3 regions of the Streptomyces sp. NPDC006335 genome follow, and region 2 is predicted to be linked to each of the others. Evidence: riboswitches for the same ligand, from Rfam matches in the RefSeq annotation. Region 2 holds a riboswitch; each other region holds the start of a gene.

Region 1 (9,895 bases), on a different contig from region 2:
ATCGAGGCGGTCAACGACACCGTCCGCGAGACGATCACGCGCAACGACGCGGACGAGGTGTGGGACCTGTTCCGCAAGTTCACCAAGCGCTTCTCCTTCCGCGACGAAGGCGGCGCCGACCATGTGCGCTCCCTGCTCGACACGTACGGCGGCACCCGCATCGTCCACGGCCACAGCCCGATCCCCTATCTGCTCGGCGAAGTGGGCTCCGAGGACGACAAGGAGGAATCGGGTCCGGTGGTCGAGGGACCGCACGTCTACGCCGACGGACTGGCCATCGCGATGGACGGCGGCGTGACCATGGCCGGAAAACTGCTGGTCCAGCAACTGCCTCTGGATATCTGAACCTTCACGGGGCAGACGTTCCCCCGGGACGGACCGACCGTCGACCGCGCAGGCCAGGGGCCAATTTCTGGAAACCCCCTGTCACCGTGTGCCGTGACCGCTCTACCATCTGCTTATCCGTAGCAGGCTCCCCTCCGTTTCTGCCCGACGGCTCGTTGGCATGCGAGCCCCAAGCCCTACGGAGCATCGGGGGATGCACATGAACAGCGTTCCGCAGCACCTGCACAGCGAGGACCGCCAGGAGTACGAGCGGATCCTCGATGAGGCGCTGCGCTCCGCACCACACCGTCCCGAACTGGCCGCGGTCGGACAGCGGCTGAATCCCGAACAGTTGCGCACCATGGCGCTCAACGCCACCGCACTCATCACCGCGGCTGCGGCGACCGAGTACCAGCACTACGTGAAGGTCCGCGAGGAACAGCGCCGCCCCGCGACGCCGTCCACCCTGTCGTCCGTGCACGAACCCGGCCCCGCCGATTCGGGCACGGGTGCGATGGGGCTCGCCACCACCATGGGAGAGGTCGCCGAGACCGCCGGTGCGGGCGCCGTCGCCGTCGCCGCCGTCCTGACGCCCGTTCTCGCCGGAATCGCCGCGGCGATCTTCCTGCTCGTGGGCTACATCCTCCAGATGCTCAGCCCCCCGCCGGCGTTCGCCCACGCCATGATCACCATCGGATGGGTGTTCGGCGCCCTGACCGCGGCCGCGATCCTCGTCGCCGCAGTCGGCCTGCTGATCACCGCGCTGCACAACCGCCCTTCGCCGGACGCCGGGTACGGCGAACTGAGCGAGGAGGTGGCACGGGCCAGGGACGCCTGGCGCGAGGCCCTGCTGGAACGCGGCCTCCTCCCCTTCCTCAGGGACGCCCTGGCCGACCCCGGCACCGCCGCACTGCACCACACGGCACCGCCCGCCCCGACCAGCCGGATGCCCAGCCTCGGCTACGACCGCCCGGGCTTCAGCAGTCCGGACGAGGGAGCCTCCGGTGCCCGCCCGAGCTTCACCAGCCCGGACTACACCAGCCCGGACTTCGGGGGGCCGGAACACCAGCCGGAATGACACCCGGCACAGCCCCTCGGCTTGCGCCCCCACCACGGGGAGCGCAAGCCGAAGACCCGCCTGCGTCGGTCGGCGATCGGCTTACGTGAGTCGGCGATCGGCGGATGGACCCGGTTGGCCGCCGCACCCCGAACTCCTTCGCCTTCTGGGCCGTGCCCTCCGCGATCTCCTCAGGAGACGCCCCAGAGAAGCTCAGCCGGACCTCGGCCACTGTCATACCGAGATGGCACAGTCCGGCCCCATGAACATTGATCGGTTCTGGAACATCATCGAATCCGCGCGATCTTCGGCCGCCGTCTCCCGGGTGCGCTTCGACGACGCTCTGGTGGACCTCCTGACCGGGTGCCCTCCGAAAGAGATCCTGGAGTACGCCGAGCGATTCGACGAGGTACACGACGCTCTGTACCGGTGGGATGTCTGGGCGGCGGCGTATCTCATGGGCGGCGGCTGCTCCGACGACAGCTTCATGGACTTTCGAGCAGGCGTGATCGCGCTGGGGCGGGACTGGTACGAGCGCGTTGCGCTGAGTCCGGACAGCCTCGCCGGGCACCCCGCTGTCATCGAAGCCGCGAGCGAACACGACGACGAAGCACTGTTCTACGAGGACGTTAACTACGCGGCCAGCGGGGCTTTTACCCGCCTCACAGGTAACCCCGACTCCTTCTACGAGGCCTGGGCCGAATACCGGCCGACGGACAAGCAGAACTCCGACGCAGCGGACATGGGGGAAGACTTCGACTTCGACGACGCGGACGAGATGCATCGGCGCCTGCCCCGTCTGGCACGGCTGTACCTCGAAGCCGGCGACTGGCTGAAGCGGCGCACCACGTAGTATCTGCCCCTCATTTACGGCTCTGGGGGGTACATGCCAACGAGGAAGTCACTGCCGAGAACACCGAGCGTCTTCATGTTCGGCGCACTGCTGGCTGGATCAGTGTGCGTGAGCGCCTGCGGTGCGGACCGGGAGCCGAGTACCTCTGCAACGTCTCCGCAGGCGCATGCCTCCGTCCCGAGGACTGGGCGCTTGTTGAGCGTGAGCGAGCTCAGGACCCTCACCTTCCGGGAGGGTGAGGTGCCCCAGGCCTACGAGGGTGCGATCCCCGTCCTCGATCGTGAGCCGGAGACCGACCGCTCGACGTTACCTCCTGTCTCGGACCCGGCATGCGAGCAGGTCTTGGACATCGCCGACGCCGACGGCGCGTCCTCTGCCGTGCATCAGACCTTCAATTGGAAGGACAACATCTTCCCCGGCGGATCGACCCTCGCCTCGTACAAGGGGACGGAAGCACAAGCCGCCTTCAACCGACTTGGCGAGGGTCTCAAGGCGTGCAGAACCTTTACGGGGACCGGCTACACCGGCAAGTACCGATCGGAACTGGCAGTCGAGAGCTCACCTCGCGTCGGGGACGAGGCCGTGCGCTACAGCCTCACGTCTCCGACGAACGACGGCAGTGTCCGCCACGACGATCACGTGGTGGTCCGTGTGGGCAGCGTCATCGCAGTGTTCAGCGCGATGGAGATCGACAAGCGGGCAGCCTTCCCACCTGATCTCATCGCAAAGCAAGTTGAGCGCCTGCAGAACGCTCAACGGCAGTGAGCAGCAGACGGTGCTCCAGGGGCGCCACACCGTGGAGCACCGTCTCCCCTCGTCAGTCGGCTGTCGGCAGGGAGACCCGGCTGCTGGCCGCGAACTCCTTCGCCTTCTGGAGCGTCCCTTCAGCAACCTGCTCAGGAGACGTCCGTTCAGCCGCGCGCGGGTTTCAGTCCTGCGGGGGCAGTGGTGATTGCTTCCTTTCCGGCAGAGTGATGATCGCGATGCTCTCCGGCTGGGCTATGGCCAGGCGGGTGCCATCCGGGTGCAGGGCCGCAACGGGCGTCGGAATGTGCGTGACCCCGTAGCTGCCCTCTCTCCGAGGCACCTTCACAGTCGGCCATTCCGCCACCACGGCACCTGTCGTGACATCGATCAGCCGCGGATGCCCGTGCAGCGAGACGACCGTGTCGCCACGGGCGAGCAGAGTGCCGATGCTGAAATCGACCCTGCTGCGGTGGATCCACCGCCCTGCGGAGAGCGACCACACGCCCAACTCCCTAGGACCCAGGGCAGGCCTCTCCTCGTCGTCGAGAAACTCGCCATCGGTCGCCACGGCCAGGCGGTCACCGTCGAGCCAGCAGGCCGAGACGACCTCCGCGTCGATGCCCGGGGCCGAGGGCAGCACGCCACGGCCATCGAGCACGGAAGGGTCCGTCAACGCACTGGCCAGGTCGAAGACTTCGACGACCCCGTACGGATGCCACACCCAGCCCGCCGACAGCAGGTGTCTCCCGTCCGGGCTCACCGCCAGCCGCGAGTGGAACACGTCCTTCGGATCACGTTCACCACTGGTGAGCCACTCTCCCGACTCCGCGTCCTCGATCTCGAGGATGTTGTACTCCTCCGGGCAGTGGACCAGAACCTCGCGGCCGTCCTGCAACGTCCCGAGTGCCACCGGATAGTCGAAAACTTCAGCTTGGTAGTAGCTGCGGTTCAGCTCACGGATGAGCTGATCACCGTCGAACAGCAGTGCCTTGGTACCACGCTCGGCATAGACGACGGAGTAGCGGCCGGACGGGGAGACGACGCTCCGGTCGAAGGAAAACGCATAGCGGACCGAGGCACTCTGCTCCACTCCGTCAGTACCCCATCGGCGGCCACCATCCACCAGGTCGACCAGATCATCGCCGTCCCACACCAGCGACTGTGCTTCAGCCGTCACCTTCAGAACGATCAAGACTCCCCCTCATCTCATCCCCGAACGCACGATGGCGCTGCCCCGAAGGCACCCTCCCTCCGGAACAGCGCCAATCTACGGACGTCAGTCCGCCAGCGGCAGGTACACGCGATTACCGCTCGCCGCGAACTCCTTCGACTTCTGGGCCATGCCCTCCTCGATCTCCTCCTGACTGCCGCCGTGACGGCGGCGGATGTCCTGAGAGATCTTCATCGAGCAGAACTTCGGCCCGCACATGGAGCAGAAGTGAGCCGTCTTGGCCGGCTCGGCCGGGAGGGTCTCGTCGTGGAACTCCCGGGCCGTGTCGGGGTCGAGGGCCAGGTTGAACTGGTCCTCCCAGCGGAACTCGAAGCGGGCGTCGGAGAGGGCGTCGTCCCACTCCTGGGCGCCCGGGTGTCCCTTGGCGAGGTCGGCCGCGTGGGCCGCGATCTTGTAGGTGATGACACCCGTCTTGACGTCGTCCCGGTTGGGCAGGCCCAGGTGCTCCTTGGGCGTGACGTAGCAGAGCATCGCGGTGCCCCACCAGGCGATCATCGCGGCGCCGATGCCGGAGGTGATGTGGTCGTAGGCCGGCGCGACGTCGGTGGTCAGCGGGCCGAGCGTATAGAACGGAGCTTCATCGCAGATCTCCTGCTGAAGGTCGATGTTCTCCTTGATCTTGTGCATCGGAACGTGTCCCGGGCCCTCGATCATGGTCTGTACGTTGAAACGCTTCGCGATCCGGTTGAGTTCCCCGAGCGTGCGCAACTCCGCGAACTGGGCCTCGTCGTTGGCGTCCGCGATCGAACCGGGCCTGAGGCCGTCGCCCAGCGAGTACGTGACGTCGTAGGCGGCGAGGATCTCGCACAGTTCCTCGAAGTTCTCGTACAGGAACGACTCCTTGTGGTGCGCCAGGCACCACGCCGCCATGATCGAGCCGCCACGCGAGACGATGCCCGTCTTGCGGTTGGCCGTCAGTGGTACGTACGGCAGGCGTACGCCCGCGTGGACCGTCATGTAGTCCACGCCCTGCTCGGCCTGTTCGATGACCGTGTCCTTGTAGATCTCCCAGGTCAGCTCCTCGGCGCGGCCGTCGACCTTCTCCAGCGCCTGGTAGAGCGGCACCGTCCCGATGGGGACCGGGGAGTTGCGCAGCACCCACTCGCGGGTGGTGTGGATGTTGCGGCCGGTGGACAGGTCCATGACCGTGTCGGCACCCCAGCGGGTCGCCCAGGTCATCTTCTCGACCTCCTCCTCGATGGAGGAGGTCACCGCGGAATTGCCGATGTTGGCGTTGACCTTCACCAGGAACCGCTTGCCGATGATCATCGGCTCGATCTCCGGGTGGTTGACGTTCGCCGGCAGCACCGCACGGCCCGCCGCGATCTCCTCCCGCACGACCTCGGGAGAAACGTTCTCCCGGATGGCCACGTACTCCATCTCGGGCGTGATCTCGCCGCGGCGGGCGTAGGCGAGCTGTGTGACCGCCTTGCCGTCGCGGCTACGGCGAGGCTGGCGGGCACGTCCCGGAAAGACCGCGTCCAGGTTACGGAGGCCGCCCCGAGGTGAGGTGTGCTTGATCCCGTCGTCCTCGGGGCGCACGGGCCGGCCCGCGTACTCCTCGGTGTCCCCGCGAGCGATGATCCAATTCTCCCGCAGCGGCACCAGGCCCCGGCGGACGTCCGTCTCGGCGAGCGGATCGGTGTACGGGCCCGAGGTGTCGTACAGCGTGACCGACTGCCCGTTGGTGAGGTGCACCTGGCGGACCGGCACCCGCAGATCGGGGCGCGAGCCCTCGATGTACGCCTTGTGCCAGCCGATGGACTTCCCGGCCTCCGTGTCGAGCTGGTCGTTCTGCTCGGAGGCAGGCGTGCGCGCGTCCTTGATGGTCATGAGACCTACTCCCTACGCCGGCATTACCCGGTAACAGGTTCGGCGGTCGACGCAGCGGTTTCCGTCCGCCGACGTTTCGTGGGGAACGTCACTCGCTTGAAGTGACGTTCCACGTGAAACATCGCTGGGACGGAGGTCAGCGCCCTCTCAGCCCGGTGCTCCGAGCTCCCGCGTGTACAAAAGGTGCCACCACGCTAGCGTCAATTCGGGCGCGGTGAACAGAGGGCCCCTGTCGTTCTTGCGATGATCGGTCGGTGACCACGACGCATCAGTCTCCTTACCCGCCCCCCGAGCCTCCGCGCCGACCGGGCTCCGGAAACGGTCCTGGGCACGGCTCCGGAAGCGGCCCGGGCAGCGGTTCCCGCGGCGGCTTCGGAGACGGCGGGGTCGGCGGGGCAGGCGGCACGGGCGGGACCAGCGGCTGGCACGAGCATGAGCGCCGTGGTGGGCATGCGGGCGGTCAGGGCTACGGTCATGGCCAGGGCGGCGCGGGTCATGGCGGCCAGGGCAGTGGTGGTGCCGGTGGTGGCGATGGTTACGGCAGCGGCGATGGTTATGGCGGGGATGAACACGGGCGTGGCCCCGGAGACGGGCACGAACATGGTTCAAGTGGCGGGCACGGGCATGGTCCGGGTGACGGACACGGTTCCGGCGACGGGCACGGACCGGGACATGGGCACGGGGACAGGTCCGGTTCCGGCGGTGGGCACGGCCACTCGCACAGTCATGGGCCGGCGGCTCCCGTCTCCAAGCACCTGCGCAAGGTCATCGCGGCGATCCTGATCCCGTTCGGCGTAGCCGTGGTGGTGGGGCTCGGGGTGCTGTGGCCCGGTGGCGCACCGGCGCACGAGCGCACTGGGGTGGGCTTCGACCGGCAGACTCAGCAGGCCACGGTCAGCAAGGTAGTGAGCGTCGACTGCAAGTCGGTGAACGCCTCGGGGGAGCCCCCGACGGGGGACACGTCCACCGCCGAGGGCTCGTCCGCCGAACAACAGGCGAACGGGACCTGCAAGAAGGCGACGATCCGGGTCGACACCGGCGACGACAAGGGCCGCACCTTCACGGAGATCGTCCAGCCGGACCAGTCACGGCAGTTGCACGAGGGCGAGAAGGTGGTGGTCGCATACGAGCCTTCCGCGCCCAGGGATTTGCAGTACTCGGTCACCGACGTCAACCGCCGCTTCCCGATGGGGCTGCTCGCCGGCATCTTCGCGCTCGCCGTCGTGGTCGTCGGGCGGCTGCGCGGAGTCATGGCACTGGTCGCGCTGGCCATCAGCTTCATGGTGCTGAACTTCTTCATCCTGCCCGCGATCCTCCAGGGCTCGAACCCGCTGCTCGTGGCGGTGATCGGGTCGAGCGCCATCATGCTGATCGCCCTCTACATGTGCCACGGCCTGTCGGCCCGAACCTCCGTGGCTGTACTGGGGACGCTGATCTCGCTGGTGCTGATCGGCATCCTCGGCTCGCTGTTCATCAGCTGGGCAGCACTGACGGGCAACACGGACGACAACACCGGACTCATCCACGGGCTGTACCCGACGATCGACATGAGCGGTCTGCTGCTCGCCGGCGTCATCATCGGCTCGCTCGGTGTCCTCGACGACGTGACGGTCACTCAGACGTCAGCGGTCTGGGAGCTGCACGAGGCCAACCCGACGATGGGCTGGCGCGGGCTGTACCGCGCCGGAATCCGGATCGGCCGGGACCACATCGCATCCGTCGTCAACACCCTCGTCCTCGCCTACGCCGGTGCCGCGCTGCCGCTGCTGCTGCTCTTCTCCATCGCGCAGTCCAGCGTGGGGACCGTCGCCAACAGCGAGCTGGTGGCGGAGGAGATCGTGCGCACACTGGTCGGCTCGATCGGCCTCGTCGCCTCGGTGCCGGTCACCACGGCCCTCGCGGCCCTGGTGGTCTCGGCCGACCGACCGGGGGCGGAGGTGGCTGGGACATCCGCACCCGTACCGGCGACGAGTGCGAGCGCGGGCACGGCCGACAGTCGGCCGGCGTCGGGACGCGGTGGTGGGAAGGGGCGGCGGCGCAGGCGTTGAGGGGGACCAGGGTTCGGCTGGAGCTCCGCTTCCTGGCCAATCCCTGGTCCCAGGCTCCAGTTCCGGGTTCCCAGACCCGGCTCCCGGCCGACTCCTACGAGGGACTCGCTCGCCGTAGAAGATGTGCACACGCACGCTGCATTCCAGCGCGACCTCACCGCCGAAGCACCGAGCGCCCCGCCGCCTGACCGTTTCCTTCAGCGTCCACGGCCACGGCGCCCACGGCCCCGCTCGCCGATCTCAGCTAACCGGACTGCCGCCGCCCCCCACCTCGGCAGAAGCACCACGGCGGCCTCATCCAGCCGTAACTCCACCGGAGCGCCGACCCCGCCCCCGTCGCCACCCTCAGCAGAAGCGTTCCTGCACCCTCCCACCCCACGCTGAAGCGTTCCGCCACCCCGCTGCCGTAAAGCGTCAGCCCGCGCTCTGCTCCTCTGCCAGGATCCGGTCCAGCGCTTCGTCGAGATGTGTGTCGAAATCGGCCAGTGCGGCCTCCTGGCCCAGCGGCACCAGCTTGTCGGTGCGGTCGAGGAACGCGATGATCGGCGCCGTCGACGAGCGGAACAGGGCCTGGTCGCCGCCGACCTGAAGCCTGATCAGGACATCGCCGAGCAGGTCGGAACCGGCGGGTGCGACCCGCACATCACCTTCCCCGCAGGGCCGGCCCACCCCGTCGATCAGCAGCTCCCGGCCGAAAGCCCAGGTCACCGGGGCATCGCCCGGGAGATGGAAGGTCAGCCGGACAGCGTAGGGATCGCAGGCCTCGTAGCGCAGTTCCACCGGAATGCGGAAGGAGAGCTCCTCCGACACGAGAAAGCTCATCATGACCTCTGCTTGTACGGTCTCGCGCATCGCTTACCCCGTCATCTGCCTTCGTCGGCCGGAATGATCCCTCTGACACTGGAGGCATCTTGCTGAACGTGCACGACAGATCACAAGGAGTGAGTTTTCAGATACTGATAGAGATCGCCAGCGAACCCATCAAACGCCCGATTTCCGCTTGCAGTTGCTGGGTGGCGGCCAGCAACCGGTCCGCCTGATGGGCGGGCAGAGAGATGGCCATCGTTGCCGCAGCGTTACCCACCGTGATCGGAATCGCCGCGCACACCGTCCCCAACGCGTACTCCTGACGTTCGATCACCGGCCCCATCCGCGCGGTCCGTTCGAGACGCCGGAGCAGACTGTGGCCGTCGCGCACGGTGTACGGCGTGATGGACTGCACGGGGTACCGGTCGAGATGGTCACGCCGGGCCTCGTCGTCCAGCTGGGCGAGCAGACACTGCCCGATGGCGTGCGCGTGCCCGGTCTCACGGAAGTCGGCCCACTCCTCGACCGCCGGGCTTCCGGGGCTCTCGGAGACACAGAGGACCTCGATCTCGCCGTCCCTGTACTGCGCGTAGTACACCGGCACGCCGATCAAATCGCGCCAGTGCCCGAGCGCCTCGACGACGGTGCTGCGACGTTTCTGCTCGGCTCCGCTGCTGCTCAGTCGCTCGGCCGCCTCCCCGAGAAAGAACAGACCCCTGTCTCGGCGCAGATAGCCCTCGTGCACGAGGGTGCGCAGCAGGTGGTACGCCGTGGGCAGCGCCAGCCCGGTCTCGCGGGCGAGTTGTTTGGCGGGGGCTCCGTGCTCGTGCTCCGCGACGGATTCGAGCAGGCGCATCGCGCGCTGGACAGATCCGATCAGGGTCGCGGAGTGAGCCTGTTCGGGAGGTTCACAGGCCGCCGCGCGCCGCTGGACGGGGGCTGACGACCGTACGGAGGCAGCGGGCTGCACGGGGGCCGACGCCCGTACCGGGGCC
Region 2 (9,895 bases):
TGGGTGCGGGCGGTGTCGGGCATACGTGTGTCTCCCCCGGGGTTCGGTGGCGTACGGGCCGTGCGGGACCGCGGCCGTGGCCTCGGTGGTCACGGCCCGTACGCCGGTGTGGTTCGGATCAGACGGCGAGCGCCTGGGCCCGGCGCTTCACCTCCGTGCCGCGATTCTCGCTCAGGGCCTGCGCGGGGGTGCCGGGCAGGCTGTCGTCGGGCGTGAAGAGCCACTCCAGCATCTCTTCGTCGGTGAAGCCGTCGTCCCTCAGGAGCGTCAGGGTCCCGACCAGGCCCTTGACGACCTTCTGCTCAGCCCCGTCGATGAAGGCGGCGGGGACGTGCAGCGCGCGGTTCTCACCACGGCGTACGGCGATGAGCTGGCCCTCCTTGACCAGCTGCCGTACACGCGTCACCTCGACGTCGAGCATCTCTGCGATGTCGGGGAGGGTGAGCCAGGCGGGGACGAGAGCATCGATCTTTGCGTCAATCTCGGTCACGGGATTAAGCGTGCCATCCCGCACTGACAGTCGGAAGCCGGGGCGCCTCCGGCGGGGGAACGGGGGCGTGATCGCCGGGGCACGGCGGGGGAACGGGGGCGTGATCGCCGGGGTACGGCCTGCCGCGGAACCGGGCGCGTCCGGGACACCGGGCCCCGGCGACCCGGGGCGCCTCCGGCGGGGGGACGGGGCGTGATCGCCGGGTACGGACTGCTGCGTAACCGGGCGCGTCCGGGACGCCAGGCCCCGGCGGACTCCGCCCGGCGGATCAAGCAGCCGACCCGAGCCACCAGGCCGGCGCCTCGGTGTCTCGCCGGGTCCGGACGGCCAAACACCGCCCACCCGGCCCGCCACAGCAGCCAGCGGCCGCCCCGACCGCCTAGCCGCCCAGCCGCCCAGCCGCCTTCAGGAACCTCGCCGCGTCCGGGCTTCCAAGCACCGCCGGACCTCCACCCGGGCCATCACAGCAGGCAGCAGCCGACCCGAGCCGCCCAGCCGCCGCCCACGCCGCCGCCTTCAGGAACCTCGCCGCGTCCGGGCCGCCAACAGCGCCGGACTACTCCCCCGGCCCGCCACAGCAGGCAGCACCGGCCCGAGCCGCTCCGCCAGCACCCGCCACCCCCAGCAACCTCGCCGCGTCCAGGCCGCCAAGCACCGCCGGACCTCCACTCGGCCCATCACAGCAGGCAGCAGCCGACCCGAGCCACCCGGCCGGCGCCTCAGTGGGGCGGGCAGACACCGCCGGACCTCCACCCGGCCCGCCACAGCAGGCAGCGGCCGCCCAGCCGCCGCCCGCCTCCAGCGCCGCCGCCGGACCCCTGCCGCCCACCACCGGCGGCCCTCCGCCCGAGATGTCACAGCAGGCAGCCCGAGCCGTCGCGCGTTCGCCGCTTACGCCGTCGCCGCCTTCATCGGCCTCGCCGGGTCCACCAGCAGCTCCGGGTCCATCTCCGTGCCCGCCTCGATGAGCCGTCGTCCCTGGGCCAGGTCGCGGGGGCGGCCCACCGCCAGGAGGGCCACCAGGCGGTTCTCGCGCAGCCAGCACACCGTCCAGGCGGGACCGGACGGCTCGCCGCGCCACAGGGTGGTGTCGGCGGACGCGTGGTGCCCGGCGTACTGGACGAAGCGGCCGAACTGCTCGGACCAGAAGTACGGGACCGGGTCGTAGACCGTGGGGGCCTCCCCCAGGATGTCGGCGGCCACCGTGCGAGGGCCCTGGAGGGCGTTGTCCCAGTGGTGGACCAGCAGGCGCTCGCCGTACCTCCCCGAGGGGAAGGAGGCGCAGTCGCCGACCGCGTAGACGTCCGGGGCGGAGGTGCGCAGCCGTTCGTCGGCGAGGACCTCGCGGTGGGCGCCGAGCTCGATGCCCGAACCGGCGAGCCAGGCCGTGGCGGGCCGGGCGCCGATACCGACCACGACCGCGCCCGCGGGCACCCGGGAGCCGTCGTCCAGGACGACCGCGCCGGGCTCGACGCGCTCCACACGCGCGCGTGTGCGCAGCACGGCCCCCGCGTCCGCATACCAGGAGGCCATCGGAGCGGCCACCTCGGCGGGCAGCGCGCCCGCGAGCGGCCGGTCGGCGGCCTCCACGACCGTCACCGCGCAGCCCGCCTCGCGCGCGGCGGTGGCGAACTCGGCGCCGATCCAGCCCGCGCCGACGACCACGATGTCGTGCTGCCGGGCGAGCACGGGGCGCAGCCGCTCGGCGTCGTCCAGGGTGCGCAGCAGATGCACGCCGGGCACGCCCTCCGTGCCCGGCAGCCGGATCGGTTCGGCACCGGTGGCGATGACCAGGACGTCGTACGGGAAGGGCCCGGCCTCGGTGTCCAGTTCGTGTGCGTCGGGACGCACGCCCAGCACCTCGCGGCCGAGCAGCAGTTCGATGCCGAGGGCCTCGAAGTCCACGTCGAAGGCGGAGCCCTCGGCCTTGCCGAGCAGCACGGCCTTGGAGAGCGGCGGACGGTCGTACGGCTGGTGGGGTTCCGCGCCGATGATCGTGACGGTTCCCGAGAAGCCCTGCTCGCGCAGCGCGACCGCGGTCTGCACCCCGGCCATGCCCGCGCCGACCACGACCACCCGCCGCTGCGCCTGCGTCTGCTCGCTCATTTGATCACCATAGTCACCTGACAATCAGTCAGTCAGGACTCGTGCGCAGTGACCTGCTCCACAACGCTCGTCCCGCTGCCGGCCTGCGACTCCCACTCCCATGTCTCCTCCAGCCGCACCCGGCCGTCGGGGAGTTCCACGACCGTCGAGACGCAGTGGCCGCAGGACGTCGTCCCGTCGTGCTTGAGCTGGACGTAGCGGAAGTCGAGACGGTCCCCCGCGCGCGTGCCGACCAGATGTCCGCGGACGACGTCGCCGCCCTCGTACTCGGCCCAGATCTCCCCGTCCTTCTCGTGGTACGTGAACCGGGTCCGCGTACCCACCTGACCTGGGGCCTGATCGGCCACGGGGGCGAGGACGAGGCCGTCGAGCGAGCGGGGCATGGGGGCGGGCTCCCTTACAGAGGCGCACGGGCACGGGCTAGGGTGGCCAACGTAGAGCACTCGCGGGAGCCCGGACGTACCGGGCTGAGAGGGAGGCTGGCGGCCTCCGACCGTACGAACCTGATCCGGGTCATGCCGGCGAAGGGAGGGGCTGGACGCCCATGTCCTCACGTACGTCAGACGTCCTCGTCGTCGGGGGCGGCATCATCGGCCTGGTCACGGCCTGGCGGGCCGCGCAGCGCGGTCTCACCACGGCCGTCGTGGATCCCGAACCGGGCGGCGGGGCCGCCCAGGTGGCCGCCGGGATGCTGGCCGCGGTCACCGAACTGCACTACGGCGAGCAGACCCTGCTGGGCCTGAACCTCGCCTCCGCCCAGCGCTATCCCGACTTCGCGGCCGAGCTCACCGAGCTGACCGGACTCGACCTCGGTTACCGCCGGTGCGGCACGCTCGCCGTCGCCCTGGACGCCGACGACCGCGCCCACCTGCGCGAACTGCACGCGCTCCAGCGGCAGTCGGGGCTGGAGTCGGAGTGGCTGTCCGGCCGGGAGTGCCGGCGCCTGGAGCCGATGCTCGCGCCGGGGGTGCGGGGCGGGCTGCGGGTGGACGGCGACCACCAGATCGATCCGCGCCGGCTCACGCGCGCGTTGCTGGCCGCGTGCGAGCGGGCGGGTGTGGTGTTCCACCGCACCTGGGCCCGACGTCTGCTCGTCGTGGGGGACCGGGCGGCCGGGGTCGCCACCACGGACGGCGAGGAACTGGGGGCGGACCAGGTGGTGCTCGCCGCCGGAAGCCTCAGCGGCCGCCTGGAGGGGGTCCCACAGGCCCTCCTGCCCCCCGTACGGCCCGTGAAGGGGCAGGTGCTGAGACTGACCGTGCCGCCGCGGCTCGCGCCCTTCCTGAGCCGTACCGTGCGGGCCGTGGTGCGCGGCAGCCAGGTCTACCTGGTGCCGCGCGAGAGCGGCGAGCTGGTGATCGGCGCGACCAGCGAGGAGCTGGGCTGGGACACCACGGTGACCGCGGGCGGGGTGTACGAACTGCTGCGGGACGCGCACGAACTGGTCCCCGGCATCACCGAACTGCCGCTGACGGAGACCCGCGCGGGACTGCGCCCGGGCTCCCCGGACAACGCCCCGCTGCTCGGCCCGACGGACCTTCCCGGTCTCCTGCTGGCCACCGGGCACTACCGCAACGGCGTGCTGCTGACGCCGGTCACCGGGGACGCGATGGCGCACGCGCTGACCACCGGTGAACTGCCGGAGGAGGCCCGCCCGTTCACCCCGAGGCGTTTCCTGGAGTCCGTGGAGCAGCCGGCATGAACATCTCCGTCAACGGCGAGCCGCGGGAGTTCGCCCCCGGCACGGCTCTCGACACCGTCGTACGGGCACTGACGCCGGCGCCCTCCGGAGTGGCCGCCGCGCTCAACGAGACCGTCGTCCCGCGCGCCGAGTGGCCCTCGACGTCCCTGGCCGAGGGAGACCGCGTGGAAGTCCTCACCGCCGTCCAAGGAGGCTGACCCATGGCCGACGATCCCTTCGTCATCGGCGGTACGTCCTTCTCGTCCCGCCTGATCATGGGCACGGGCGGGGCGCCCAGCCTGGAGGTGCTGGAGCGGGCGCTGGTCGCCTCCGGCACCGAGCTGACGACGGTCGCGATGCGGCGCGTGAACCCCGCGGTGCACGGCTCGGTGCTGTCCGTGCTGGAGAAGCTCGGCATCCGGGTGCTCCCGAACACGGCGGGCTGTTTCACCGCCGGGGAGGCCGTCCTGACGGCCCGCCTCGCGCGCGAGGCGCTCGGCACCGACCTGGTGAAGCTGGAGGTGATCGCCGACGAGCGCACCCTGCTGCCGGACCCCATAGAGCTGCTGGACGCGGCCGAGACCCTGGTCGACGACGGCTTCACGGTGCTGCCGTACACGAACGACGACCCGGTGCTGGCCCGGAAGCTGGAGGACGTGGGCTGCGCGGCGATCATGCCGCTGGGCTCGCCGATCGGCTCGGGCCTGGGCATCCGCAACCCGCACAACTTCCAGTTGATCGTCGAGCACGCGCGCGTGCCGGTGATCCTGGACGCGGGGGCGGGCACGGCCTCGGACGCGGCCCTGGCGATGGAACTGGGGTGCGCGGGTGTGATGCTCGCCTCGGCGGTGACGCGGGCGCAGGAGCCGGAGCTGATGGCGCGTGCGATGCGGCACGCGGTGGAGGCGGGCCGGCTGGCACGGCTGGCGGGCCGCATCCCCCGGCGGCATTTCGCGCAGGCGTCCTCACCCCGGGAGGGCAGGGCGGCGCTGGACCCGGAGCGACCGGCTTTCGAGTGACCCCGCGCCGGGCGGGACCGTACACCGGCACGGCCCCGTCCCCCGGAGACGGCCAGGTGCGATCCGCGTCACAGGTCAGCTTCAGTACCGCCCCTGTTCCGGCCGAAACGGAGGGACTGTCAGCCACGGCTCGTACACTCGCCTGCGTGGATACGACCCTTCAGGACCCGCTGGTCGGGCAGGTGCTCGACGCCCGTTATCGCGTGGACGCGCGGATCGCGGTCGGCGGGATGGCCACGGTCTACCGGGCCCTGGACACCCGTCTGGACCGCGTGCTCGCGCTCAAAGTGATGCACCCCGCGCTCGCGGCGGACGGAGCCTTCGTCGAGCGGTTCATCCGGGAGGCCAAGTCCGTCGCCCGGCTCGCCCACCCCAACGTCGTGCAGGTCTTCGACCAGGGCACCGACGGGTCGTACGTGTACCTCGCCATGGAGTACGTCGCCGGCTGCACCCTGCGCGACGTGCTGCGCGAGCGCGGGGCCCTGCAGCCGCGCGCCGCCCTGGACATCCTGGAGCCGGTGCTCGCCGCGCTCGGGGCCGCGCACCGCGCCGGTTTCGTGCACCGGGACATGAAGCCGGAGAACGTCCTCATAGGGGACGACGGCCGGGTCAAGGTCGCCGACTTCGGTCTCGTACGGTCGGTCGACACCGTGACCAGCACCACCGGGGCCGTCCTCGGCACCGTGTCCTATCTCTCACCCGAGCAGATCGAGCAGCCGGGCACCGCCGACGCCCGTGTCGACGTGTACGCGTGCGGTGTCGTCCTGTACGAGATGCTGACCGGCGGCCAGCCGCACGAGGGCGACTCCCCCGCGATAGTCCTCTACAAGCACCTCCACGAGGACGTCCCTCCCCCCTCGGCGGTGGTCCCGGGGCTGCCGTACGAACTCGACGAACTGGTCGCGTCGGCCACCGCCCGCAACCCGGACCTGCGTCCGTACGACGCCGTGGCCCTGCTCGCGCAGACCCGCGAGGCCTACGGGAGGCTGAGCGCCGACCAGCTCGACGCGGTGCCGCCGCAGGCGCTCGCCACGGAGTACGCGGGCGCCGAGAACCGTACGAGCGTGATCCCGCGCTCACTCACCGTGCCCCGCCTGCTGCCGGTCGACGAGGACGGACCCGAGCAGGGGTACCACCGCACCAGCGTCCTGGAGAGCCCCCCGCCCCCGCCGACCCGACGGGGCCGCTCCTCCGGCGGTCTCCGACGTGGCCCGCTCCTGATCGTCGCGGCCGTTCTGCTGGCCCTCGGGCTCGGAGCGGGCGTCTGGTACATCAACTCCGGCCAGTTCACCCAGGTCCCGCCCCTCCTCGCCAAGACCGAGGCACAGGCCCGGGACCGGCTGGACCAGGCGGGCCTGGAGACCGGCAAGATCACGTATGCCTACAGCGACACCGTGAAGCGCGGCACCGTCATCAGCACGGACCCGGACGTGGGCGCCCGGATACGGAACAACGACTCCGTGTCGATCACCCTCTCCAGGGGGCCGCGGACGGTGAAGGTGCCCGACGTGGACGGGTGGACGCTGAGCAAGGCCAGAGCCCGGCTGAATACGGAGGGGCTGGAGCCGGGCATGGTCACCCGGGAGTTCAGCGAGGACGTCCCCAAGGGGTTCGTGATCAGCACCGACCCCGAGGGCGGCACGACACTGCGCGCCGGCTCGGCCATCGCGTTCACCGTCAGCAAGGGCGCCCCGGTCGACGTCCCGGACGTCACCGGCGAGGACCTGGCCGACGCCAAGGCCGATCTGGCGGAGGCCGGCCTGAAGGTCGAGGTCGCCACCACCCGGGTCAACTCCGAGTTCGACGCGGGCCAGGTCGCCAAGCAGACCCCGGCCGCCGACAGCCAGGCGGCCGACGGCGACACCGTCACGCTGACGGTCTCCAAGGGCCCGGTGATGGTCGAGGTCCCCGACGTCACGGGCGACAGCGTGGACGACGCCAAGTCCGAGCTGGAGGCAGCGGGCTTCCAGGTCGACGAGGACCGCGGCCTGCTGGGCTTGTTCGGCGACACGGTGAAGAAGCAGTCGGTGGAGGGTGGCGACAAGGCCCCCAAGGGCTCGACGATCACGATCACGATTCGCTGACGGACGCGCCCCTAGGGGCGCGGGGAACTACGCGGCCAGCCCCCACCGACCCGCACCCGCAATCCGGCCAATCGACCCACACCCTGGGGCGACCCGCACATGCGCCGCAGGCAATGGCACCCTTGACCGGTGACAACTCAGCGCAACCCCGTCGGCGGCCACGTCCCCGTGGCCGGCGGCCTCCACTCGGTGGGCCTCTCGTACGCCCAGGACCTGGACGCCGAGACCGTGCAGGTCTTCGTCGCCAACCCGCGCGGCTGGGCCACCCCCGCCGGAAACCCCCGCCAGGACGAGGCGTTCCGGGAGGCCTGCGCGCAGCGGGCGATCCCGGCGTACGTCCACGCGCCGTACCTGATCAACTTCGGCTCGCACACCGAGGCGACCGTGGAGAGGTCGGTCGACTCGCTCCGGCACTCCCTCAGGCGCGGGCGGGAGATCGGCGCGCTCGGTGTCGTCGTGCACACCGGCAGCGCGACGGGCGGCCGGGCCCGTTCCGTGGCCCTGAAGCAGGTGCGCGAGTACCTGTTGCCGCTCCTCGACGAGCTCACCCATGACGACGACCCGTATCTGCTGCTGGAGTCGACGGCCGGTCAGGGCTCCTCGCTCTGCTCCCGGACCTGGGACTTCGGCCCGTACTTCGAGGCGTTGGACGCCCATCCGAAGCTGGGTGTCTGCCTGGACACCTGCCACATCTTCGCCGCCGGCCACGACCTGACCGGTCCGAGCGGTATGCACCAGACACTGGACCTGCTGGTGGACACGGTCGGCGAGGGCCGGCTGAAGCTGATCCACGCCAACGACTCCAAGGACGTGGTCGGCGCGCACAAGGACCGCCACGAGAACATCGGTTCCGGCCACATCGGCGAGGACCCGTTCCGCGCCCTGATGACCCACCCGGCCACCGAGGGCGTCCCTCTGATCATCGAGACGCCCGGCGGCAAGGAAGGCCATGCGGCGGACGTGGAGCGCCTGAAGAAACTTCGGGACGGATAACGCGGCAGCCCTGACGGGAATACCCCTAGGGGGTATAAGGTTGGTGTTGGGCACAGGAACCGCACCTGACATCGGGGGCAATCGTGCAGCACCAGGCGAACGGATGGTCCACCGCCGTCCAGGCCACCCTCCACTGCCTCACCGGCTGCGCCATCGGCGAGGTGCTCGGCATGGTCATCGGTACCGCGCTGGGCTGGGACAACCTGCCGACGACCGTACTGGCGATCGCCCTGGCCTTCTTCTTCGGTTACTCGCTCACCCTGCGCGGTGCTCTGAAGGCCGGCCTGGACTTCCGGGCCGCGCTCCGGGTGGCCCTGGCCGCCGACACCCTGTCCATCGCCGTGATGGAGCTGATCGACAACGGCGTGATCGCCCTGTGGCCGGACGCCATGGACGCGGAACTCGCCGACCTGCTGTTCTGGGTGTCGCTGGCGATCTCGCTGGTCATCGCGTTCGTCGTCACCGTGCCGGTCAACAAGTGGATGATCGGCCGCGGCAAGGGACATGCCGTGGTCCACCAGCACCACGGCCACTGAGCCTCACAGCTCGGGGCCGTCCCCCGGCTCCTCCTGGTACGAGTACCGCTGTTCCTTCCAGGGGTCGCCGACGTTGTGGTAGCCGCGCTCCTCCCAGAACCCGCGCCGGTCGGCGGTCATGTACTCCACACCCCGGACCCATTTGGGCCCCTTCCAGGCGTACAGATGGGGGACGACCAGCCGGAGCGGGAAGCCGTGCTCCGCGGTCAGCAGCTCCCCGTCCTTGTGGGTGGCGAAGATCGTGCGCTCGGACGCGAAGTCCGCGAGACGCAGGTTGGAGCTGAAGCCGTACTCGGCCCAGACCATCACATGGGTGACCGTGGGCGCGGGCGGGGCGATCTCCAGGATGGTGCGGGCGGGAATGCCACCCCACTCGGCGCCGAGCATGCTGAACTTCGTCACACAGTGCAGGTCGCCCACGACGGTGGTGTACGGCAGCGCCGTGAACTCCTCGTGGTTCCAGCAGTGTTTCTCGTCGTCCGCGGTGGCGCCGAAGACCCGGAACTCCCAGCGCTCGGGCCGGAACTTGGGAACGGGGCCGTAGTGCGTGACGGGCCAGCCGCGCTGCAGTCGCTGCCCCGGCGGAAGCTCGGAGTGCGCCGCTTCTCCACTCTCCCGCTCCACCGGCTGACCCATGCCTTCCATCCTGACAGACCCGAGGGGATGCGCCTGACCAACCCCCTCCCTACACGTCTCAAATCGGACTAAGCATGCCCTTACTTACTAAGTGAAGACTTACTGGACGATCTTCTTCGGCGGTGCAAGGATGCGGCGCAGCCTGCCAGTTCCCCACGGTTGGAAGGAGCCTCTGCGATGCAGGGCGACCCCGAGGTCATCGAATTCCTCAACGAGCAGCTCACCGGCGAGCTCACCGCGATCAACCAGTACTTCCTGCACGCGAAGATGCAGGAGAACTTCGGCTGGACGAAGCTCGCGAAGTACACGCGGCACGAGTCGTTCGACGAGATGAAGCACGCCGAGGTGCT
Region 3 (9,895 bases), on a different contig from region 2:
GTGCTCCGCCTGGCGTGGTGCCTGACTCCGCTGGCGGCGACGGTCCACTTCGCGCTGGCGGTCGCCCGCACCGACCCGGGCACCCGCCCCCGCCCCGGTCTCGCGGCGATCGGCCTCGGCCCGGCCCGGCTGATGGCCGTCGCCGCCACCACGACGGCCCTTTCCTGCACCCTCGGCTCGATGCTGGCGCTCCTCTTCTTCCTCCACCTGCGGGGCGACCTGACGGGCATGCCCTTCGACGGGGCGGCGGCGGACTTCCTGGCGGCGGACGCCCCCCTGCCATTGCCGGCGGCCCTGACCCTGCTGGGCCTGGTCCCGGCGATCGCGTCGGTGACGGTGGGACTCGTCCTGCGCCCCCGGGACGACAGGCCGGTCTCAGCGAGACGGGAGGCACGGTCGTACGGCCGCTTCGGGGCGTACGGCAGGACGACGGCGAGGGAGCCCTTCGGGGTGTACGGCCGCCTCCGCGCCCGCCGGACCGCGGGTGAGCCCGGCGAAGACCGCGCGGCGGCTCCCGCGCCGAAGGCGGACGGCACCGCGCCGGCGGAGACGGGCGGGAGCACCCCGGCGGCGACCGCCACCGAGGACGAGCCGACCGAGAACCCCGGTCCAGCGGTCCTCCCCGCCCCCCGGGAAGCACCCAAGGGCCTCCCCTGGGGCATCGCGGTCCTCGCCGCGGGCCTGGCCGTGGAGGCCTACGCCAACCGCCAGGGCTCCACGCCCGCCGCCCCTCTCCCCGGCGGCCTCGTGGGCGCCCCCTCCGTCCTCGTCGGCTGGCTGCTCACCGCCGTGGGCCTGGCGGTCGCCGGCCCCGGCCTCACCCACCTGTGCGGCCGTCTCCTCCAGTCCACCCGGCCCGGGGCGCTCCGCCTCCTCGCCGGACGCGTCCTCATGGCCGAGGCCACCCGTATCGGCCGCCCCTTGGGCATCGTCTGCGCGGTGGCCTCCGGCGCCTACGCCATGACCACCCTGTACGACCCCGCGGGCCCCGAAGTGGGTCCCCTCACCACCCTCGGCCTGCTGCTCGTGACGAGCTGCACGATCGCCACCCTCCTCACCGCCGCCGTGGAGGCCAAGCACGCGAGGTCGGACACCACGGCCGCGCTCGTCCGTCTCGGCGCCCCCGCGACGATGCTCCGCAGCGCGGCAGCCCTGCGCGCCGGCGCCCTGCTCGCCCTCTTCGGCCCGCTGACCCTGGTCGTCGCCGAGCTGGCGGCCCTGCCGCTGACCGGCTGAAGAAAAATCCCGCGGCAGCGATGAGTTGTGCGGCCCTCGCCCGTCTACCCCTGCGTACAGCACGCACCCGATGGGAGAGACTCCGATGACCGCGCCCGCCTACCAGCAGATGATCTTCATCAACCTGCCCGTGAACGACCTCGACGCCTCCAAGAAGTTCTACACGGAGCTCGGCTACACGCTCAACGAACAGTTCAGCGACGACAAGGCGGCCTCCGTCGTGATCAGCGAGACGATCGTCGCGATGCTGCTCACGAAGCCTTTCTACGCGACCTTCACCAACAAGGAGATCGCGGACGCGACGAAGACCAGCCAGGTGCTGCTCTGTCTGAGCGCCGAGAGCCGCGCGAAGGTGGACGAGCTGGTCGAGAAGGCGGTCGCCGCGGGCGGCACGGCCAACGACGACGTGCAGGACCAGGGCTTCATGTACGGCCGTTCCTTCAACGACCTGGACGGCCACGGCTGGGAGGTCGTCTGGATGGACCCGGCGGCGATCCAGGGCTGATCCCCGGGGCCGGGATCCGGCGTGCGAGCATGGGCGGGTGCAGACGAGCCCCGCCCACGCGGCACACCACGACGACCGTGAGATCGAGACGCTCGAGGAGTTCGACGCGGTGGTACCGGCCCGCGGCACCCTCGCCGGTTTCCGGGTCCAGTCCGTCGATCTGACGGACCGGACAAGGGAGTTGCTGGCCACCGACACCGCGGGCGCCGTGTTCCTCGGCTGCCCGATGCGGGAGAACGCCGCGCACAAGCTCCGCACGGACGGCGCGCTGGTCTTCCCGCCCGTCCCGCACCTGCCCTTCGATCCGTACCGCGGACTGCTCTACTCCCCCGACGAGTTGTTCGACGGACTCGAGAAGGGGTACGAGCAGACTCCCGACGCCCTCGCCTACGCCTGGTTCCAGCGGACCAAGGCCGACGGCGACATATACGCGTCGATGCTCCGCTCCCTCCACGACGACGCCGTCTCCGACGCCCTCGACGAACTCCTGCGCGGCGCGCGGGTGGTGGGCGTGATGGGCGGCCACGCGATGGCCCGCGGCACCGAGGAGTACGCCGGTGCCGCCCGCCTCGGCCGCGAACTGACCCGCGCCGGGCTGACCGTGGCCACCGGTGGCGGACCGGGCGCGATGGAGGCGGCCAACCTCGGCGCCTACGCGGCCCCCTTCGAGGACGCCATGCTCGACGAGGCGTGCGAACTCCTCGCCGCGGCGCCGTCGTTCACGCCGTCGATCAGCGACTGGGCGCGCGCCGCCTTCGAGGTCCGCGCCCGCCGTCCCCGGGGCGGCCGTTCCGTCGGCATCCCGACCTGGTTCTACGGGCACGAGCCGCCGAACGCCTTCGCCTCGCACATCGCCAAGTACTTCGCCAACGCCACCCGCGAGGACGGCCTGCTCGCCCGCTCGAACGCCGGCGTGGTCTTCCTGCCGGGCGCGGCCGGCACCGTGCAGGAGATCTTCGACAACGCGACGCCCAACTACTACGAGTCGCGCGGTGAGCCCACGCCGATGGTGCTCGTGAACCGCGCGCACTGGACGGAGAAGCTGCCCACCTGGCCGCTGCTCCAGGCGCTGGCGCGGGAGCGGTCAATGGAGGCCAGAATCGCCCTGGTTGACCGAATCGAGGACGCTCCGGCGGCGCTGAAACGTCTCACTGGGTAATAAGCAGGTAAAGCCAACGGTTGTAAGGCGCCTGCACGTTGACACTTCTTATGCAGCCCTTATAGACCTGTGAGACTCGTGGGGATGGTGATGTCACATCACCTCCTCGTCAACCCCCCGCATTTGCGCACCCCGTGAAGGATGAACGTGGCATTCACGCCCATATCCCGCCGCACCTCCCGCGCCGCGCGCTTCCTCGGCGTCGCCGCCGCCTCGACCGCGCTCGTGCTCGGCGCCTCCGGCAACGCCCTTGCCTGCAACATCAAGGAGTTCTCCGCCGAAGCCAAGTGTGACGGCGACAAGGGCGTCATCACCGTCACCGACGTGGACAAGACCGGCGTCGAGGCGACCGTCTCCGTGTACCTGCTGCAGAGCAACGGTGCCGACGCGAAGAAGGTCGGCGAGCAGAAGGTGAAGGGCTCCAAGGAGGGCACCACCATCACCTTCGAGGAGGACTGGGCGCCCAACTCCGAGTACCGCGTCCGCGTCGAGGCCCTGCCCTACATCAAGGGCGAGGACATCAAGCCCAACCTGACCACCCCGGCGACCGCCTGCAAGACCGAGGACACGCCGACCCCGACGCCCACGCCCACCTCCACCCCGTCTGACTCCGCCAGCACCCCGGCCGAGGAGTCCCCGACCCCGACCCCGTCGGCCTCCGAGGGCACCACCGCTCCGGCGACCGGCGAGAGCAACGCCCCGTCGCCCGCGGCCGGCGACTCCAACCTCGCCGAGACCGGTGCGAACTCCAACACCGGCCTGATCGCCGGGATCGCCATCGCCCTGGTCGCCCTCGGCGGCGGCGCGGTGTTCTTCGGCCTGCGCCGTCGCGGCGCCGGCAGCCGCTGACGCCGTACCTGAACGACCGTTGTGGCCCGTCCCCGGCCGGGGGCGGGCCACAGCCATGCCGTCACCCGAAGGTGGCCCGCTCCAACCAGAACTCCAGCAGCTCCCGCTCCCCGAGCACCTCCAACTCCGGGCTGTCCAGGGGGAGTCGACGGTAGAAGGCCAGCAGTACGGCGGTCAGCGGGCCGCGCAGCGCCACGGTCGCCCTCTCGTGTCCGCGCCGCCAGACGATGACGTCCTCGGTGAGCTCGACCAGCCACTCGGCGTGCAGCTCCGGGGTGCCGTCGGTGGCGTGGAGGTGGATGCTGCGCCCGGGGCCGCGCAGCTCCCGGGCCCCGTCGTGCGGCATGCTCCGCTGCACGAACTCCACGATCTGGAGCCATTCGTCGATCGCGTCGGCGGCGATGTCCGGAGCGACCTCGTACGGCTGCCCGGCGGCGAGCGCGGCGTCGGCGCGGTGGATCGTGAGTTCGTGAGCCATGCGGCGGGCCCAGAAACCCGAGGTGGGGATGCCGGCCCAGGACCACACCTCGGCGTCCGGCCCGGCCTCCCGGAGCGTGGCGACGAGCAGTTCGCCGGTCTCGGCGAGCCACGCGTCGAGCTCACCTACGCTCTCGGGCCCCTCCCCCGAGGGCACGCGGTACTCGGGCACCGCCTCCCGCGCCCGGGTCCGCACCATCGACTCCGCCCAGCGCAGGGCGCCCCCGGTGTGCCGCACCAGCCGCTCCAGCGACCAGTCCGGGCAGGTCGGCACGGTCGCGGACAGGTCGGCCCCGGAGGCCACCACCGCCCTCAACAGGCCCACCTGGTGGGCGATCTCGTCACAGTAGCGGTCGTGCGGGAGCAAGGTCATGCCCGCACTGTAGGTCCGCCCCCGTCAGCCGAGCACCACGATTTCGACCGGGTCGAACTCCACCCCGACCACGTCCCCCACCTCCGGCGCCGCGCGCAGCGCACAGGCCGCCTCCAACCGCGGCCCCCCTTCCGAGGGGTGCAGGTGCACGGCGACGTGCGTGCCCTTGAAGGTGCGCGCGGCGACCGTGCAGCGCAGCCCCTCACCGGCCGCCACGAGCCGAACCCCAGCCGGCCGCACCAGCACGCTCCGGACCCCCTGGGCGGCGCCCGGAGGCACCGGCACCTTGCCCCACGCCGTGTCCGCCGCCTCCCCCGTCACCGTCCCCTCGACGACGTTCTCGAAGCCGAGGAAGCGGGCCACGAACTCGTCCACCGGCCGCTGCCACACCTCGAGAGGCGTTCCGGACTGGGCGATCCGTCCGTCCCGCATCACCACGACCCGGTCGGCCAGCGCGAAGGCCTCCCCCTGGTCGTGGGTGACCGCGAGCACGGTGGTGCCCAACCGCCCGAACAGCTCGCGCAGTTCGACGACCAGCCGCTCCCGCAGTGACCGGTCCAGCTGTCCGAGGGGCTCGTCGAGCATCAGCAGCCGGGGCCGGGGGGCGAGCGCCCGGGCCAGGGCGACCCGCTGCTGCTCACCACCGGAGAGGGAGGCCACGGCCCGGCGAGGGGCGCCCGGAAGACCGACGAGGTCGAGCAACTCCCGTACCCGCTCGTCCTGTCGCGCCCGGGAAGCCCCGTGCATGCGCAGCCCGAACGCCACGTTGGCGCCCACGTCCCGCTGCGGGAACAGCTGATGGTCCTGGAACATCAGGCCGACCCCACGCTTGTGCGCGGGCACTCCGCCCTGGTCGCGTCCGTCGAGCGACACCCGCCCGGAGTCCAGCGGTTGGAGCCCGGCCACCGCCCGCAGCAGGGTCGACTTCCCGCTCCCGCTGGGCCCGAGCACACACACGATCTCGTGCTCGGCGACATCGAGGCCGACCCCGTCGAGCACGGCCCGTCCGCCGAACCGAACCGTCGCGTCCTCAAGGCTCAGCAGCATCAGAACTCCCCGGTCCGGTCGGTCCGCAGCCGTTCGAGCACCAGCAGCGCCACCGCGCACACCACCATCAGGATCGTCGAAAGGGCCATCGCCTGCCCGTAGTTGAGGTCTCCGGCCCGCCCGAGCAACCGGGCCACGGCGACCGGCAGCGTCGGGTTGTCGGGCCGTGCGATGAACACGGTCGCCCCGAACTCCCCCAGCGACACGGCGAAGGCGAAGCCCGCCGCGATCAGCAACGCCCGCCGCACCATGGGCAGATCGACCTCCCGCCACACCCGCCACGGCGAGGCCCCGAGCACGGCCGCGGCCTCCCGCAGCCGGTGGTCCACGGCCCGCAGCACGGGCAGCATGGTCCGCACGACGAACGGCACCCCGACCAGCGCCTGCGCGAGCGGCACCAGGATCCAGGACTGCCTGAGATCCAGCGGCGGCTCGTCGAGGGAGATCAGGAACCCGAAGCCCACGGTCACCGCGGACACCCCGAGCGGCAGCATCAGCAGCGCGTCGAAGCCCCGCACGAACCGCCCCGCGTCCCGCCGCGTCAACGCGGCCGCCGCGAGCCCTCCGACCGTCACCGCGATGGCGGTCGCGGCGAGGGCGTACTCCAGGGAGTTACCGACCGCCTCGATCGGCGCGACGAGGAACACCCCGCCGTCGGCGCTGGTCAGCGCCCGGTAGTAGCCGAAGTCGGGGGCGTCGAGCGACCGCTGGACGAGGACGGCGAGCGGCAGGACGAGGAGTACGGCGATGATGGCGACGACCCCGGCCAGCAGCCCCCACTCCCCCGCCCCGCGCGGCCGCCGGGCGGTCACGGACGCGTCCACGAGCCGCAGCGCGCTCTCCCGGCGCCGTACGGTCCACGCGTGCAGGGCGAGGACCGCGCCCACCGCGACGAACTGGATCATCGTCAGCACGGCGGCCGTGGACAGGTCGAAGATCTCGGAGGTCTGCCGGTAGATCTCCACTTCGAGGGTCGAGAAGGTGGGCCCGCCGAGGATCTGCACCACACCGAAGGAGGTGAAGGTGAAGAGGAAGACCATCAGCGCGGCGGCGGCCACGGCGGGCGCGAGCGCGGGAAGGGTGACCGTCCGCCAGGCCGTGAGCCGGGACGCGCCCAGCATCCGAGCGGCCTCCTCCTGGCGCGGGTCCAGTTGGGCCCACAGTCCGCCGACGGTGCGTACGACGACCGCGTAGTTGAAGAAGACGTGCGCGAGCAGGATCGCCCACACGGTGGTGTCCAGCCGTACGCCCCACCACTCGTCGAGCAGCCCGCCACGGCCGACGAGCGCCAGGAAGGCCGTACCGACCACGACCGTCGGCAGCACGAAGGGGACGGTGACCACGGCGCGCAGGACCTGTTTGCCGGGGAAGTCGAACCGCGCGAAGACGTACGCGCCGGGGAGCGCGATCAGGAGCGTGAGTGCCGTGGAGGCGAGCGCCTGCCAGGTGGTGAACCACAGGACGTGCCGGATGTCCGGCTGGGCGAGGACCTCGGTGATCCTGCCGAACTGCCAGCTCCCGCCGGTCTTCAGTCCGCGCGTGACGATCGCGGCGACGGGATAGGCGAAGAAGAGGGCGAAGAACGCGACGGGCACGGCCACGAGCCCGAGCCGCGCCGCCGCGTTGTGGAAAGGCTTGCGGGGCCTTACTTCAGAACCAGCGAGGTCCACGACTTGACCCAGTCGTCACGGTGGTCGGCGATCTTCGCCGGGTCCATGGTCTCGGGATCCTTGGCCTGCGGACCGTACTGGGTGAACTCGGCGGGCACCGAGGCCCCCTCCACCACGGGATAGACGAACATGTTGAGCGGCATGTCCTGCTGGAACTCCTTGGTGAGCAGGAAGTCCAGGAACGCCTTGCCGCCCTCGGTGTTCTTCGCGTTGCTCAGCAGCCCGGCGTACTCGATCTGCCGGAAGCAGGTCCCGTCGGCGACCCCGGTGGGCGCGGTCTTCGGCTTCGGATCGGCGTAGATCACCTCGGCGGGCGGCGAGGAGGCGTACGACACGACGAGCGGCCGGTCGGCCTTCGCCTTCTTGCCCCCCGCGGACCCGGAGAACTCCTCGTTGTAGGCCTGCTCCCAGCCGTCGACGACCTTGACTCCGTTGGCCTTGAGCTTCTTCCAGTAGCCCTGCCAGCCCTCGTCCCCGTACTTCGCGGCGGACCCGAGCAGGAACCCGAGCCCCGGCGAGGACGTCGAGGCGTTCTCCGTGACGAGGAGGTTCTTGTAGGCGGGCTTGATCAGATCGTCGTACGACGTCGGCGGCTGGAGCTTGTGCTCGGTGAACCAGGCCTTGTCGTAGTTGACGCAGATGTCGCCGCTGTCGATGGGCGTGACCCGGTGCTTGTCCTGGTCGGCCCGGTACTCGGCCTTGATCCGGTCGGCGCCCTTCGCCTCGTACGACTGGAAGAGCCCGTTGTCGAGCGCGCGGGAGAGCAGGGTGTTGTCGACGCCGAAGAAGACGTCGCCCTGCGGGTTGTCCTTGGTGAGGATGGCCTTGTTGACGGCCTGCCCCGCGTCGCCGTCCTCCAGGACCTTGACCTTGTAGCCGGACTTCTTCTCGAAGTCGGCGAGGACGTTCTTGGAGACGGCCCACGAGTCGTGGCTGACCAGGGTGACGGTCTTGGAGCCGGAGCCGGAGCCGTTGCTGTCGTCGGACGAGGACCCGCACGCGGACAGCGTGACCAGGCCGAGGCCGACGACGGCAGCGAGAAACTTCTTGTTGTTCACGGTGATGACCGAACTTCCTACCCAGAATGACCTGGGCGAGGTTCAGAGGGTCTGCGGCCCGATTGCCGCACTCTCAGCGCTGTGGCGCTCCCCTGTCGGATATGAAGATTTACGTACGTCCGTCAGACTACCGCTCGGTGGCCGCCAGCTGACCACAGGCCCCGTCGATCTCCTGCCCACGGGTGTCCCGGACCGTCACCGGCACACCATGGGCGGCGATGGCCTCCACGAACGCCTTCTCGTCCTCGGGCCGGGAGGCGGTCCACTTGGACCCGGGGGTCGGGTTCAGCGGGATGAGGTTGACGTGCACGGGCTTGCCCCTGAGCAGCCGCCCGAGCCGGTCACCGCGCCAGGCCTGGTCATTGATGTCCCGGATGAGCGCGTACTCGATGCTGAGCCGCCGCCCGGACTTCTCGACGTACTCGAACCCGGCGTCGAGGACCTCGCGCACCTTCCACCGCGTGTTCACGGGGACGAGGGTGTCGCGCAGCTCGTCGTCGGGGGCGTGCAGGGAGATCGCCAGCCGGCACTTGAACCCTTCGTCGGCGAACCGGTGAATGGCCGGCACAAGCCCGACGGTCGACACGGTGATGCCGCGCTGCGACAGCCCGAGCCCGTCCGGAGCGGGATCGGTGAGCGCCCGGATGGAGCCGACGACCCGCTTGTAGTTGGCGAGCGGCTCACCCATGCCCATGAAGACGATGTTGGACAGCCGCGCGGGCCCGCCCGGAACCTCCCCGTCCCGCAGCGCCCGCATCCCGTCCACGATCTGGTGCACGATCTCGGCGGTGGACAGGTTCCTGTCCAGCCCCGCCTGCCCGGTGGCGCAGAAGGGGCAGTTCATGCCGCAGCCCGCCTGCGAGCTGATGCACATGGTCACCCGATCCGGGTACCGCATGAGCACCGACTCCACGAGCGTCCCGTCGAACAGCCGCCACAGCGTCTTGCGCGTGGTCCCCTGGTCGGTCGACAGATGCCGTACGACGGTCATCAGCTCGGGAAGCAGCGCCTCCTGCAGCTTGCCGCGCGCCCCGGCCGGGATGTCCGTCCACTCCGCCGGGTCGTGCGCGTACCGCGCGAAGTAGTGCTGCGAGAGCTGCTTGGCACGAAACGGCTTCTCCCCGATCTCGGCGACAGCCTCTTTACGCTCGGCGGGCGTGAGATCAGCAAGGTGCCGCGGCGGCTTCTTGGCTCCGCGGGGGGCGACGAAAGTGAGTTCTCCGGGTGCAGGCATAACCCTTCCAGTGTGGCAGATCGTTCGAGCACCGCGTTCAGAAGATCCACACGCCGAAAGCCGCGACCGCCAGGCCCACGGCCATGAAGAAGCCGCCGGTGAGGGTGACCGGGAGGGCCTGGCCGCGGCGGCGGGAGGGCTCCAGGCCGCGCCAGGTGCTGATCGCCGCGTACAGGCCGATGAGAGCGATCGCACAGCCGATGACGAGGGCGGCGAGGCCGAAGAACCCGGACCAGGTGGAGTGGTGGTCCGGGTTGGGGGTGAACACGGCCGCGAGGGCCGTTCCG

Evidence for each region. Region 2 has a riboswitch for thiamine pyrophosphate ahead of thiO (glycine oxidase ThiO). Riboswitches for the same ligand answer to the same signal wherever they lie in the genome.
Region 1: it holds a riboswitch for thiamine pyrophosphate, as region 2 does, so the genes downstream of both, thiC (phosphomethylpyrimidine synthase ThiC) here and thiO (glycine oxidase ThiO) in region 2, are expected to answer to the same signal.
Region 3: it holds a riboswitch for thiamine pyrophosphate, as region 2 does, so the genes downstream of both, ABZ098_RS23155 (thiamine ABC transporter substrate-binding protein) here and thiO (glycine oxidase ThiO) in region 2, are expected to answer to the same signal.

What each region holds. Positions count from the first base shown of each region.
Region 1 covers NZ_JBEXQX010000009.1:252,637-262,531, reverse strand. The annotation lists gene ABZ098_RS25525 (metallophosphoesterase) at 1-345, shown strand, start outside; gene ABZ098_RS25520 (hypothetical protein) at 539-1,402, shown strand; gene ABZ098_RS25515 (DUF4240 domain-containing protein) at 1,644-2,234, shown strand; gene ABZ098_RS25510 (hypothetical protein) at 2,436-2,999, shown strand; gene ABZ098_RS25505 (hypothetical protein) at 3,163-4,173, opposite strand; gene thiC (phosphomethylpyrimidine synthase ThiC) at 4,258-6,045, opposite strand; TPP riboswitch at 6,038-6,227, opposite strand; gene ABZ098_RS25495 (YibE/F family protein) at 6,300-8,093, shown strand; gene ABZ098_RS25490 (SsgA family sporulation/cell division regulator) at 8,508-8,945, opposite strand; gene ABZ098_RS25485 (helix-turn-helix domain-containing protein) at 9,043-9,780, opposite strand.
Region 2 covers NZ_JBEXQX010000001.1:424,689-434,583, forward strand. The annotation lists gene thiE (thiamine phosphate synthase) at 1-23, opposite strand, end outside; gene ABZ098_RS01970 (Rv2175c family DNA-binding protein) at 119-490, opposite strand; gene ABZ098_RS01975 (FAD-dependent oxidoreductase) at 1,382-2,596, opposite strand; gene ABZ098_RS01980 (hypothetical protein) at 2,629-2,979, opposite strand; TPP riboswitch at 3,032-3,143, shown strand; gene thiO (glycine oxidase ThiO) at 3,141-4,298, shown strand; gene thiS (sulfur carrier protein ThiS) at 4,295-4,495, shown strand; gene ABZ098_RS01995 (thiazole synthase) at 4,499-5,296, shown strand; gene pknB (Stk1 family PASTA domain-containing Ser/Thr kinase) at 5,443-7,380, shown strand; gene ABZ098_RS02005 (deoxyribonuclease IV) at 7,510-8,373, shown strand; gene ABZ098_RS02010 (DUF4396 domain-containing protein) at 8,457-8,909, shown strand; gene ABZ098_RS02015 (sulfite oxidase-like oxidoreductase) at 8,913-9,545, opposite strand; gene bfr (bacterioferritin) at 9,723-9,895, shown strand, end outside.
Region 3 covers NZ_JBEXQX010000008.1:137,146-147,040, forward strand. The annotation lists gene ABZ098_RS23120 (hypothetical protein) at 1-1,236, shown strand, start outside; gene ABZ098_RS23125 (VOC family protein) at 1,322-1,741, shown strand; gene ABZ098_RS23130 (LOG family protein) at 1,779-2,900, shown strand; gene ABZ098_RS23135 (LAETG motif-containing sortase-dependent surface protein) at 3,042-3,749, shown strand; gene ABZ098_RS23140 (maleylpyruvate isomerase family mycothiol-dependent enzyme) at 3,811-4,599, opposite strand; gene ABZ098_RS23145 (ABC transporter ATP-binding protein) at 4,624-5,646, opposite strand; gene ABZ098_RS23150 (iron ABC transporter permease) at 5,646-7,316, opposite strand; gene ABZ098_RS23155 (thiamine ABC transporter substrate-binding protein) at 7,292-8,374, opposite strand; TPP riboswitch at 8,371-8,478, opposite strand; gene rlmN (23S rRNA (adenine(2503)-C(2))-methyltransferase RlmN) at 8,502-9,608, opposite strand; gene ABZ098_RS23165 (hypothetical protein) at 9,646-9,895, opposite strand, start outside.